3 regions of the Dermacoccus sp. Tok2021 genome follow, and region 2 is predicted to be linked to each of the others. Evidence: predicted binding sites of a transcription regulator. Region 2 holds the regulator's gene; each other region holds the start of a gene.

Region 1 (4,461 bases), on a different contig from region 2:
AGACGGCCACCGAGGTCCTCAACGACCTGCAGAACGCTCTCGCGGGCTGGCGGCGTGTCATCGAGTTGCTCGACACGCCCCTCGAGGTCGTGCCGCCGGCGAAACCGCAGTCGTTGAGTGCCGGCGCCAAGTCGGTGCAGCTCGACCACGTCGACTTCGCCTACTCACCCGACGCCGACCTTGTGCTGCGCGACGTCGACGCGACGATCGCGCCGGGTACGAGCGTCGCCGTCGTCGGTGAGACGGGCTCGGGCAAGAGCACGCTCGCGAAACTACTGACGCGCCTGGTTGACCCCACGTCGGGTGTCGTGCGCGTCGGTGGACTCGACTTGCGCGACGTCGATGATGCGTCGCTGCGCGAGGCCGTGGCGTACCTGCCGCAGGAGGGTTTCCTCTTCACCGGCACGATCGCCGACAACGTGCGCTTCGCGCGCCCGGACCTCGACGACGCGGGCGTCGAGCGCGCCTTCGTCGGGATCGGGTGTGAGGACTGGCTCGCTCGTCAGCCCGAGGGCGTGCGCACTGAGGTGGGAGCTCGTGGATCGCGGCTCAGCGCGGGGGAGCGGCAGATCGTCGCGCTCGCGCGCACGTACGTGACGGACCCGGACGTGCTCATCCTCGACGAGGCCACCTCGAGTGTCGACCCGTCGACCGATGTTGCCGTCGGCCGGGCACTCGACGAGCTAATGCGCGGCCGGACGAGCGTCGTCATCGCCCACCGCCTCGCGACGGCCGAGAAGGCCGACGAGATCTGGGTCATGGACGCCGGACGGCTCGTCCAGCGCGGCTCGCACGTTGAACTCGTCGGCGCTGACGGACCCTACCGGCGGCTGCACGAAGGCTGGGTGGCCTCCCACGCGGAGTAGCGCGCTACTTCCAGGCGAACTTGGGCTGCTCGAAGTGGGCCACGCGCGTGCTGCGGCCGTGGAGAACGACTTCCCGGAACTGATGGAGGATCGCCGCCGTCGGCGCGTGGATCCAGTAGTCCTCGAAGGGCCACTGGAACACCGGCTCGCCCAGCCCACGCTGCTCGACGAACCGCGGTTCCGCGTCCAGTTGGGGGAGCGTGATCTCGTGGAGCACCGCAACCTCGGCCGGGTTGAGCACCACGTCGTCGAGTACATCGCCGGCCCAGACGACGAACGGGCGGATGAGATAGCCCGAGCGGGTCGCGAAGTCGTCGAGCCTGCCCAAGACTGCGTCGGCCGAAGCCGCGATGCCGAGTTCCTCGTGCAGTTCGCGGAGGGCAGCTTCCTGGGGCGTTTCGCCCGCGTCGATCCGGCCGCCCGGTAGGGCGAACTGACCGGCGTGGGCGCGGAGGCTGGGTGCTCGCTTCTCCATGAGAACGACCGGCTCGTCCGCCCTGTGGGCGATGACGACGCAAACCGCGGCCTCGCGCAGGGGGTTACCGGTGGCTTCACGAGGCTCGAAGTGGGAGAGCTGCTGCGCAATGTGCTGACGCAGGTCGTCGTCACGGGGCATGCGGGCGGCTCCTCTTCGGGTGACTCTGCTGGGTTCGGGCAGAACCCATCGTGGCGCATCGGGCGCTGGTTCGGGGCGCGCCATCGCCAGTGCGTCAGACACGCGCTTGGCCACTCCGGGAAACCGTGCACTAGTCCGCGGAACAGCGAGGCTCTGCGGCTAAGGGATGGGCGCTTGCGGGCGGTGATCCTGTAGTCAGCGGCACGTGGGTCAGGGCATTGGGTGCGCACGGACCTGACATGATTCGAACAAGTGTGCGATAATAGAGCATGGATCTGAGGTCGGTGACCGGTCGAGCGCGCTTCGCGACGGCCACGGTCATCTCGGACGAACTCGACCACATCGTCGAACCGGAAGCCCTGGCCCGCGTCACTGACCTGGTGGAGAAGTTCGGTGCGCACCGCATGGGCGGCAGTGCCGCGCGGCGGCACGTGCGGAAGCTCCTGCGTGCCCTGGGGCTCGATCGGGAGGCTGACGAAGTGCTGGCCGACCGCGAGAAGGGTGTGTGGTTCGAACCGCACCTCGACATCGACTCACTCACCGAGATGCGTGTCGTCCTCGACACGGGCGACGCGCTGGCGCTGCACGCCGTCATCGAGGCCCGCGCCGAACACCTGCGCGCCGGCTGGGGCGGAGGAGGGCTGCCGCCGTCGCGGGGTCGCTGTCGTGTCGATGCGCTGGTCGACCTGATGGTCAAGAACAGTTCGGTGCATGCTGCTTTCACGCTGCAAGTGCCGTTGGCCGCTGACTCGCCGCCCACTCAGTCCCTCCGGCGCGAGCAGTGCTCCACCATGCGTTTCGTCAGAGCGCTGCGTTCCTCACCAGGGGAGAGCTCTGCCTTCGCTGACGTCGACGTGCCAGGAATGGGTGCCGTGACAGGTGAGGCGCTCGCTCGGCTAGCCGCATCGATCGGAACGACGTTCGCGGTTCGCCTCACCCGCGATCTGGCTAACGGTCGCGTCGTGACAACCGGCACGCTGTCGCAGACGTACCGACCGCACGCCACAATGGCGGCCCTCGTCACCGATCGCGACGAGGTGTGCCGCTTCCCGTACTGCACGCGGCCCGGGGCATCTGCAGACCTCGACCACGTCATCCCGTTCGCCGAGGGCGGCGCAACCAGCGGGTCGAACCTCCAGAGCCTGTGCCGTCATCACCACCGCGCCAAGACGTTCGGCGGATACGCGGTGAGCATGGATGCCGAAGCCACATGCGAGTGGGAGTCGCCCACCGGCCGCCGCTGGCTGACCCGCCCCGGCGGAGCCACGGTGCCGCTGGAACCGCGCGCGGGCCGCGTCGCCTGAGCGTCGCTGTGGCGCAGCTGACGCAGTTCGGTTCACCTGACGCGTTTTGCGCCTGCTCAGACTGCGTCACGTGAACTAAATCGCATCATCTGCCCGCGTCGGCGCGGCGCCCTCACGCCCGCCCGGTGCCGCCAAGCACAGACGGGTTCTCGCTCCGGCACGTGCGGTTGGCACAATGGCACCCATGACTTCGACGCCCCTGCCCACCGAGATCGCCAAGCGGCTCAAGCGCGACGACTCGGGTCTCGTGGCCGCCATCGTCCAGGATGAGGCGAGTGGCGAGGTGCTCATGCTGGGCTGGATGGACGACGAGGCGCTGCGGCGCACGCTGAACGACGGGCGCGTCACCTTCTGGTCGCGCAGCCGTGGTGAGTACTGGCGCAAGGGCGACACGTCGGGGCATGCGCAGTACGTGAAGTCCGTCGCGCTCGACTGCGACGGTGACGCACTCCTCGTCCGCGTGGAGCAGATCGGTGCCGCCTGCCACACCGGCGCGCGCACCTGCTTCTTCACCGATCTGGACGCCACCGTCGGAGCTCCGACACACGCCACTGGCCCCGCCGCGGGCGCGATGTCGGAGATCGACCAGCACGACCTCAAGCCGACCCACGAGCAGCACCCCACGGAGGATCCCGCATGACGACGACGCCCAGCCTGGCCGCCGACCTCACCTGGGGCGCCACGTGGCCGAGCGCCGACGTCTTCACTCACCTCGCAACGGAACGCCGCGTCATTCCCGTCGTCCGACGCCTGCTCGCCGACGCCGAAACCCCGATCGGCGTCTACCGCAAGCTCGCGCGCGACGAGCCCGGCACGTTCCTCCTCGAATCCGCCGAGCACGGCGGCGTGTGGTCGCGCTACTCGTTCATCGGCGCCGCCAGCCGCGCCACGCTCACCGAGCGTGACGGCGAAGTCGTCTGGCTCGGCGACGTGCCCACCGGCCTTCCGACGAGCGGCCTCGCCGTCGACGCCCTGCGCGAGAGCCTCGAACTGCTCCACACCGAACGCATCCCCGGCTTGCCGCCCCTGACGAGTGGCCTCGTGGGCGCCATCGGCTACGACGCCGTGCGCCGCTGGGAGAGAATCGGCGACGATGCCGAGGACGCGCTGGGCATCCCCGAGGTGACGATGCTGCTCGCCACCGACCTGGCCGTCATGGACCACCAGGACGGCTCGCTCCTGCTCATCGCCAACGCGGTCAACTTCGACGGCCTCGACACCGGCGTCGAGGGCGCCTACGCGGACGCCGTTGCGCGCCTCGACGCCATGCAGCAGCGCCTCGGCGGCTCGGCACCCTCCACGGTCGCCGTGCCGCACACGCCCGAGCAGGACGTGCGCAGCACGCACACGCGCGAGCAGTTCCACGACATGGTCGAGGCCTGCAAGGAGGACATCCGCGCCGGCGAGGCGTTCCAGATCGTCGTCTCCCAGCGCTTCAGCGTCGACACCGACGCCGACGCGCTCGACGTCTACCGCGCCCTGCGTGCGAGCAACCCCAGCCCATACATGTACCTGCTGCGCCTGCCCCTGCCCGACGGCGGCGTCTACGACGTCGTCGGCTCGTCGCCCGAGGCTCTCGTCAAGGTGACTGGCGAGCGGGTCATCACCCACCCCATCGCCGGCTCGCGCCCGCGCGGCAAGACGCCGGAACACGACCGGGAGCTGGGCGACGACC
Region 2 (4,461 bases):
GCGTCGGCGTCGGACGCGAAGTAGCCGTTGTCCTTGCCGGCCTTCGTGTACGTGAGCACGACGCGGTCGATGAGCTGCTTGAGCGACTTCTCGCGAGCGTCCGAACCCAGCGCGCCACGGAAGTACTTCGTCGTGACGATGGTGGAGGCGTTGAGCGACCAGAAGTCGGGGAACTCGACACCACGCTGCTCGAAGATCGTCTCGCCGGTCTTCCAGTTCTGCTGGACGACGTCACGCAGCTCCCAGGTCACCGCGTCGTAGGGGTGGACGCCCGGGGTGGTGAAGATCCGCTCGATCGTGACGCCGTTGTTCCGGCGACCCGACTTGGCTCGAGCCTTCGTGGTCTCGGTCATGACCGCATGCCTCCTGGCACTTCTCGTGGGTTTGGTGTGGTGTGTCGTGAAGTAGTGGGTGAGCCGGTGGAGCTCAGCCGGTGGAGCTCAGCCGGCGTCGCGCAGAGCGTGCCTGCGCAGGTCGGCGACGGCGTCCTCGAAGTCAGTCAGTGACTCGAAGGCCTGGTAGACGGACGCGAACCGCAGGTACGCGACGTGGTCGAGTTCGCGCAGCGGGCCGAGGATCTCGATGCCGACATCGTGGGCGTCGATCTCCGCAGCCCCCTTGGAGCGGATCGACTCCTCCACCTGCTGAGCGAGGACGGCGAGCTGATCGTCGGAAACCGGGCGGCCCTGGCAGGCCTTGCGCACGCCCGACATGACCTTGTCGCGAGAGAAGGGTTCGCTCACACCGGAGCGCTTGACGACCGTGAGGCTCGCGGTCTCGACGGTGGAGAAACGCTTGCCGCAGTCGGGGCACTGGCGGCGACGCTTGATGCAGGTGCCGTCCTCGGTCGAACGGGAGTCGACCACACGGGAGTCGGCGTTGCGGCAGAAGGGACAGTGCACGTGCCACGCCTCTCGATCGCAGGATTCCACCGCCTCGTGACGGTATGAACCCCAACACCGGCATCGCGGGAACTCTTCCGCAAACAACCACATGTTGGGGGCATTAGGGCGCCTGTGCCCTACATCTAGGAATCCTAGGTTGCGTTGGCGACCGCTCGCAACCGTGTCGGCAAACCCGGCGCACCAACCCCAGCAATGACGCGGAAAAGATGTGCGGCTCGCCCCAGCGACACGCCGAGGGGGCCGCTCAGCCTGCCGGAACGAGAATTCGCTGGCCGGCCTGAACGTGCATCGAGCTCATGTTGTTGGCCTCCTGGATGGCCACCACACCACGGTCGTTACGCAAGGACGGCAGCTCACGAGCGGCGATCTGAGAAAGGGTCTCCCCGTCCTTCACCGTGACCGACGTCGCGCCACCGGCAGGGTTAGCTTCGGCCACGGCCTTGGCCGCAAGGAGGCCACCGCCGACGAGAACCAGAAGCGCCAGAAGGGCAGCGAAGCGACGGCGAGCGAGAACGGCACGACGCGTCAACGGGGCGCGCCGCGTGCTACGACCACCCTCGAGGGAATCGACGACCGCAGGCCCCGACGGAACGAGGTGCAGGTGACGACGGGGGCTCGGCGCGACCGCCGGGACGTCCAGACTGGGCACAGCACTCATGTTCATTCCTCCTGACTCGGCGCGGATGCATCGAACATCCGTGCGATAGAACAACTGTACGACACAAACGTTCGAAAGCAAGGCCGTCGGCGGCGTGTTTCTCGTACATGTTTGCGAAAACTGTGTACGGTGGTGCCTACGTTGATCCCGAACGCTCACACCGAATCAGCGGCCACCGACAACCCCGGAATTCCGGGGAGAATCAGGGCTCCGCACCGAGGTCCGCGTCCGCGAGATCACTGTTTTCGTCGATGTGAGGAGACGCCATGGGTGAGGTCCACTCCATGAACAACCGCGCGAAGGGCAAACTGACCCCGCGCCAGCAGAAAGTGCTCACCGTCATCCGGCGCTCGGTCGACGAGCGCGGCTACCCGCCGAGCCTGCGCGAGATCGGTGAGGCCGTCGGGCTGACGAGCCCGAGCTCCGTCGCACACCAGCTCGCCACGCTCGAGCGCAAGGGTTACCTGCGTCGCGACCCCAACCGCCCTCGCGCCATGGAGGTCGTCTCCCCCGACGACGGCGCCGACACCCGCGGTTACCGCGGAGGCACCTCGGTGCGTGCAGCGTCCGAGAGCACGTACGACGAGACCGACTCGGGCAACGAGCGTCCGCAGGCCTCCTTCGTCCCCGTCGTCGGACGCATCGCCGCCGGCGGGCCGATCCTGGCCGAGCAGGCCGTCGAGGACGTGTTCCCCCTCCCCCGTCAGATCGTCGGTGACGGCGAACTGTTCCTGCTCAAGGTTGTCGGCGACTCGATGATCGAAGCCGCCATCTGCGACGGCGACTGGGTCGTCGTGCGCCAGCAGCCGGAGGCGTCCAACGGTGAGATCGTGGCGGCGCTGCTCGACGGCGAGGCCACCGTGAAGACGTTCAAGCGCACGAACGGCAAGACGTGGCTCCTGCCCGCGAACGAGAACTACGAGCCGATCGACGGCGACGAAGCCAGCATCATGGGCAAGGTCACGGCGGTGCTGCGCAGCGTCTGACTCTCGCCCACCCTCACGTCGTCGCGTTCGCCTCGGTCTGCACCTGCAGGCCGAGGCGTTCGCATGTCGCGGTGAGTGTGGCACCAAGCGGTTCGTGTAGCACGAGATCGGCGCGCTCCGAACCGCGCATGCTTCCCAGACCGACCAGGGCCACGGGCTTGCCCGCCTTGAGCGCCGCCGAGACGAACCGGAAGCCCGACATCACCTTGAGCGAACTTCCGAGAACGAGAACCGCCCGTGACAGTTCGAGCTGCGCGTAGCAGTGCTCAACCGTCGCGGTGGGCACGCTCTCGCCGAACATCACGACGTCGGGCTTGACGACGAGCGAACCACAGTGCGGACAGGCCACGAGAACGAACGCATCCTCTGCACTCCGGGCAACCTCGGCGTCTCCGTCGGCCAACAGGGCCACGTCGCGCGGGAGGTTCGGGTTGGCGTCGCGGATGCGCCCCTGGAACTCGGCTCGATCCGAGCGGCTGCCGCACTCGACGCACTGCACCGAGGAGAGCGAACCGTGCAGTTCGAGGGCGTCCGCTCCGGAGGCCGCATGAAGACCGTCGACGTTCTGCGTCACGAGGTGTTGCACGAGACCTGCGCGCTGCAAGGCTGCAACAGCGTGGTGGCCGCCGTTGGGCCGAGCCGCGGCGAAACGTTCCCACCCGACGGCGCTGCGAACCCAGTAGCGTCGGCGCGCGTCGTCCCCGCTGAGGAACTGCTGGAACGTCATGGGAACCGTTCGGCGGGTGCCGTCAGGCTTGCGGTAGTCGGGAATGCCCGACTCGGTCGAGAGACCCGCCCCGGTGAGCACGAACAGGTCGCCCTGCGCGACGAACTCCGCCAACTCTGCAGTCACAGGTGGCCCCTCTCATTCGACAATCGATAGAAACTACAACATCCGATAACGCCGGGTTATTCTCTACGGATGATCGACGCCGCCGGCCTTCGGGTCATGAAAGCCATTGCCCAGGAGGGTAGCTTCACCGCTGCCGCTGCTTCCCTGGGCTACTCCCAGCCTGCCGTGTCCCAGATGGTGCGCCGCTTGGAGGACAAGACGGGAACGGCTCTCGTCGAGCGCCTCGGACGTTCGGTGCGTCTGACCGAGGCGGGCCACGTGCTCGCCCGCACAGCCACTCCGGTGCTCGCCGCTCTCGAGGCGGCGGAGGGCGAAGTGGCCTCGATCGCCGGCCTGAGGGCGGGACGAGTGCGCCTCATGGCCTTCCCCTCGGCCTCGTCGACCGTCGTCCCACGAGCGCTGTCGCTCGTCAAGCAGCGCTACCCCGACGTTCAGGTCACCTTCGCGGAAGCGGAGCCGCCGGAGTCACTCGCGGCGCTTCGGGCGGGAGATTGCGATGTTGCAATCGCGTTCTCCTACGACGGCGACGAGATCGCGGCACACGCGGAGGATCTCGAGGGGCTCACCACGCTCGACCTGCTCGAGGACGAGGTGCGCCTCGCCGTGCCGGCCGATCACCCGTTTGCCGGAAGGGGCTCCGTGTCGATGGAGGAGCTCGAGTCCGCGTCGTGGATCGCCGGATGCCCGCGCTGCCGGGGCCACCTGCTCTCGCTCGCCACCTCGGCGGGTTACACCCCTGACGTCGCGTTCGAGACCGAGGACTACGTCACCGTGCTCGGACTCGTGGCCGAGGGGTTGGGCGTGGCCCTCATCCCGGAGCTCATCCTGCGTTCGACTCAGCACCCCCGCGTGGCCACCATCGCCATCGAGCCGGCGAGCCGTCGTTCGGTTCAGGCTGTCACCACGCCCGACCTCCAGCGTGTGCCGGCGGTCAAGGCCACCCTCGACGCGCTGCGGGAAGCAACCGACGCTCTGCCGAACCTGTCGCCGGTTCCCTCCGGCTCGCGACTGGAATCTCCTACGACTCTCAACGGTGTCATCTCTGCGGTTCGACCGTGA
Region 3 (4,461 bases), on a different contig from region 2:
AGCGCGGCGCGGCAGCGCTCGGCCAGAGCGCGCTGGGGGTCGACGCCGTCCAGGTCGAGCACCTCCGGTTCCGGAAGATGAACTGCACCGATACCGATGTCGTGGAACGGATGCTGCACGCAGAGCTCGGCCAACCGTGACGTCGCGCCGACGAGTTCGAGGGCCGCACTCTCGTCGCCCGCAGCCTGCGCGAGTTCACGTGCGATCTCGAGCATCTCGCTCTCGGGGAGCAGATGCCCTCGCGTGCTCGTGCGGTCGAGGTGCCGCAGGTCGAGCGCCACCATGCGCCGCGCCGCGTCGAGCAGATCGGCGGTGACGGCCTCGTCGGCGTCCGCGTGCCTCACCCAGCCGGTGAGCACCGCGGGCACACCGCACGCACGCGCCAGCGCCCACAGGTCGAGCGCGTGCCGCCTGCTGGCCGGCGTGCCCGGCGCCCCGTCGTGACAGGCCACCTCGACTGCGAGCGCCCTGTGCGGCAGCGCAGCACGCCACTGCTTGAGCAGCTGCTCCGCCGCGGCAGGACGTTCGGCGAGCAGCGCCTGCCCGACGTCGGAGGCCGGGCCGAGCAGCACGGTGAGCGCCGGGGCGCTGTTACCCCTGCCCACCTCCTCGACAGTGACGAACCGCGCGATCCGTTCACGCGACGTGCGCGCGGCACTGCGCTCCCCGACGAGGTGAGCATCCGTGACGAGACGGCACAGCTGCCCCCATCCGACGCCCTTGTCGAGCCCGCTCGCGGCGCCGCGGGCGAGAACGGTGACACGAGGCCCCCGGTCGTCGACGGCTGCCCCGCCCTTCGCCGGGGTGCGCCGCGGGCGGGACGAGTTGGCCGGCGTCGGTGGCTCGAGCGCCAGGTCGACGCCGACGACGGGGTCGATGTCGTGATCACGGCAGGCCTCGACGAACTTCACCACGCCGTAGAGACCGTCACGGTCGGTGAGCGCCAGACGCTCGTAGCCCAACTCGTGTGCGCGCTCGACGAGACGCTTCGGCGGTGTGGTGCCGTAGCGCAGCGAGAAGGACGACGCGACGTGCAGGTGGGTGAACTGCACCGACCTCACCCCACCGCGACGGGGGTGAGCCGCAGCGCCGAAGCGTCGGCGGCAGGCAGACCGACATGGACGAGCACGGTGTCGAGGAAGAGCTGGGCCTGCCGGACGAGGTCGTCGGCCTCCCGCACACTCACTCCGGCACCGCCACCCTGGGCGACGGCGCTGCGCTTACCGCACTCAGTGAAGAAGCTCGCCCACTCCCCGAACTCCGGGCGCTGGCGAGCCAGCGCCTCCCACGCACTGCGCGGGCGTGAACCGAGCGAACGCGGCGCCACCTGAGCCAGAAGGGCGGCAGCCGCCCGCAACGCAGCCAGTTGGGCCCTCGCGTAGCGCTCGGACGTCGTCGTGGCCGAGCAGGCCTCGATCAGGGCAGCGCGCGAACGGCCCAGAAGGTCGAACAGATCACCGGTGAGTGCTTCCGCGGGCGCACCCGGACCCATTGCCGTCGTCGTCATGACATCTCCCTCTCGCTGCACACTTCGTCGAACCTGCACGTCAGTCACTGAGCCGCTCGAGCGACCACCCGGAGCGCGCGTGCGCCAGGTCGAACACCCCGAGGCTCGGGCTCGCCCCCGCACTCGCTTCGACCCGCCACACCCGACGTTCGGCGTCGTACACGCCCTGCTCCCCCATCGGCAGGCGCCACCACGGCGTTGCCTCACGCCAGCTCTCGAGCACCCCCGCGACCCGATACCGGCGCCCGCGCCAGACGAAGGCCTCGGGCGCGCTCGCCTCCCCCGTGTCCGCTGTCGTCACCTCGACGTTCTCGGCGTATCCGCGCATCCCGCCACCTCACTTCACTCGGGCGACGACTGCGTCGTCACCGCCGGATGTTTCGCTGTGGCTGTGACGGTGAGCGACGACGCAACGAACGTCGGAACAACGGCACAGCACAAGCCCGTTTTTTCGAACTCATGTTCGATATGGTGACACTAGAACGCCCCGGCGACAACCCCCAGATTCCGCGGAATCGGAGCGACCGCGTAGGCTCGGTGGAAGTCGCTTGCCGGAAGGATCGAGACGTGCCCAACTCCGCGGACGCATCGCAGTTGCTCGAACGCATCCAGCGCACCGTCGACGCCGAAGTCGCCCACCAGCGCGAGGTTCTCGCCCCCCTCGGCGACGAAACCGATCTCATGGTCGACGCCATCGCTTCCCTGCTCTCCGGCGGCAAGCGCGTGCGTGCGTCGTTCCTCTACTGGGGCTACCGCGCCGCCGGCGGCGCCGACAGCGACGACCTCGTGCGCGCCAGCGCGTCGATGGAGCTCTTCCAGGCCGCCGCGCTGCTGCACGACGACGTCATGGACGCGAGCGACACCCGCCGCGGCATGCCGGCTGCCCACCGCGCCATGGCGAACGCCCACCGCGAGCGCGGCCTCACCGGCGACGCCGACCGCTTCGGCGAGGCCGGCGCCATCCTCGCGGGCGACCTGTGCCTCACCTGGGCCGACGAGATGTACGCGACGAGCGGTCTATCCGCCGACGAGGTTCTTCGCGGACGCCGGGTCTTCGACCTCATGCGCACCCAGCTCATGGGCGGGCAGTTCCTCGACGTCCTCGAGGCCGTGCAGAACTGGGAAGGGCTCGCCACCGACGAGCGCATCACCCGCGCTCTGCGCGTCATCCGGTACAAGAGCGCGAAGTACACGATGGAGCACCCCCTGCTCATCGGTGCCACCTGCGCCGGCGGCGACGACGCCACTCTCGAAGCCCTCTCGCGCTACGGTCTCGCCCTCGGCGAGGCCTACCAGCTGCGCGACGACCTGCTCGGCGTCTTCGGCGACCCGGCACAGACAGGCAAGCCGGCCGGTGACGACCTGCGCGAAGGCAAGCGCACCGTCATCGTCGCTCACCTGCTCGACGACCTCTGCGCCGACGACCGCGCGTTCTTCGACACCCGCTTCGGCCACGACGACCTCGACACCGACGAGATCGAGCGTTTCCGCGCGCTCGCGATGAGCACCGGCGCCGTCGACGCCGTGGAGCAGCGCATCACTCAGGGAGCCGACGAAGCGCGCGCCGCGCTCGAGTCGCTCCGCGAGTCGATGCCGACCGAAGCGTTCACCGCTCTGCACGACTTCATCGAGACGACCACCGCTCGCTCCAGCTGAGCAGCCCCGCGTCAGCGCAGCGTCAGAACGCCTCTTCCATGGCGCGCTTGCGCACCTCGGCCTTGCGGCCCGCACGCAGCATGTCGATGGGGGCGCCGTCGATCGGCAAGGTCTCGTCGGGCGTGCACAGCCAGCGAATCGCTTCCTCGTCGCTGAACCCCGCGTCGGAGAGCACCGTCACCGTGCCCATGAGAGGCGTGACGACCGCACCGTCCTGAACGAAGGATGCCGGCACCGCGACGACATTGCGCTCCCCCACGCGCGCGGCGATGATCTCGCGATCGGCGATCATCTGACGCACCTGGCGCAGCGACATGCCCAGCTCCTCGGCGAGGTCGGGCACGGTGAGCCAGTCACCGACAAGTGCTTCGAGTTCCGTGTGCGTTGCGTCATCCACGACCCCAAGATTGCCAGACGGGAACGCGTTACCGCATGTCGGCCAGCGCACCGGGGGCGAGCTTCACCCCTTCGGGCGCGCCTTCGCAGGACGAGCCACGTCACCACCTAGCGTGTGAGCCATGCCTCTCACCTACGACGTCCCCGTCGCACTGCACGCGGCGCCGCCTGCGCACGTTCAGCCGGGCCGAGCTCACGCGCAGTTCGTCAAGGGAGCCGCGAAGAGCAGCCCTGCTGCGAAGAAGAAGCCGACCCGCAAGGTCAAGAACGTCACGATCCGCCCCGGGGACTCGGTCTACGCCATCGCGCGAACCCACTCCTCGAGCGTCGCGGCCATCGTCAAGGCGAACCCGAAGATCGAGTTCCGTCGTCTCGTGCCGGGCACCGTCCTCAAGGTGCCGGTCCCCGCCTCGGCCCCGAAGGCGACGAAGCCCGTCAAGAAGCAGCCCGTCAAGAAGCCGTCGAAGGCCACGAGCGCGAAGCCGGTCAAGAAGCCCGCAGCAAAGCCAGCGAAGGCGCCGGCGAAGAAGCCCACGAAGAAGGCCGTTCGTCACACGAAGAGCGTCACCGTGCGCCCGGGCGACTCGCTCTACACGCTGGCCCAGCGTCATCACGCGAGCCTGGCAAGCGTCATCAAGGCGAATCCGGGGCTCGACGCGCGTCGTCTCCACGTCGGGTCTCAGGTCAAGATCCCCGTTGCCGGTGTCACCTCCGCCGCGAAGCCGGCAAAGAAGCCCACCACGAAGCCTGCTCGCAAGCCCACCTCGAAGGCCCCTGCTGGTGGCTACGCACCCAAGCCGACGCACGTCGTCAAGTACGCCGGCACCCCTGCGGCACGGCGCTACCCGGCCTCCGCTGTCGCCTCGGGTGATCGTCACCGTCAGCAACTCGCGCAGGCGAAC

What was found. The regulator LexA, encoded in region 2, represses DNA repair genes until DNA is damaged. The targets are predictions, from matches to a motif close to TCGAACANNTGTTCGA.
Region 1: the regulator LexA is predicted to act here: its motif matches at 1,727-1,742, upstream of K9D12_RS06890 (HNH endonuclease signature motif containing protein).
Region 3: the regulator LexA is predicted to act here: its motif matches at 1,959-1,974, upstream of K9D12_RS11670 (DUF6504 family protein).

Annotation. Positions count from the first base shown of each region.
Region 1 covers NZ_JAGTHU010000009.1:31,536-35,996, forward strand. The annotation lists gene K9D12_RS06880 (ABC transporter ATP-binding protein) at 1-866, shown strand, start outside; gene K9D12_RS06885 (CoA pyrophosphatase) at 871-1,482, opposite strand; gene K9D12_RS06890 (HNH endonuclease signature motif containing protein) at 1,752-2,786, shown strand; gene hisI (phosphoribosyl-AMP cyclohydrolase) at 2,962-3,426, shown strand; gene K9D12_RS06900 (anthranilate synthase component I) at 3,423-4,461, shown strand, end outside.
Region 2 covers NZ_JAGTHU010000018.1:44,711-49,171, forward strand. The annotation lists gene K9D12_RS11135 (vitamin B12-dependent ribonucleotide reductase) at 1-353, opposite strand, end outside; gene nrdR (transcriptional regulator NrdR) at 441-902, opposite strand; gene K9D12_RS11145 (LysM peptidoglycan-binding domain-containing protein) at 1,150-1,563, opposite strand; gene lexA (transcriptional repressor LexA) at 1,830-2,549, shown strand; gene K9D12_RS11155 (Sir2 family NAD-dependent protein deacetylase) at 2,563-3,402, opposite strand; gene K9D12_RS11160 (LysR family transcriptional regulator) at 3,472-4,461, shown strand; gene K9D12_RS11165 (ComEC/Rec2 family competence protein) at 4,439-4,461, opposite strand, start outside.
Region 3 covers NZ_JAGTHU010000020.1:37,488-41,948, forward strand. The annotation lists gene K9D12_RS11660 (DNA polymerase III subunit alpha) at 1-1,052, opposite strand, end outside; gene K9D12_RS11665 (SAV_6107 family HEPN domain-containing protein) at 1,058-1,507, opposite strand; gene K9D12_RS11670 (DUF6504 family protein) at 1,548-1,835, opposite strand; gene K9D12_RS11675 (polyprenyl synthetase family protein) at 2,075-3,163, shown strand; gene K9D12_RS11680 (Rv2175c family DNA-binding protein) at 3,186-3,560, opposite strand; gene K9D12_RS11685 (LysM peptidoglycan-binding domain-containing protein) at 3,682-4,461, shown strand, end outside.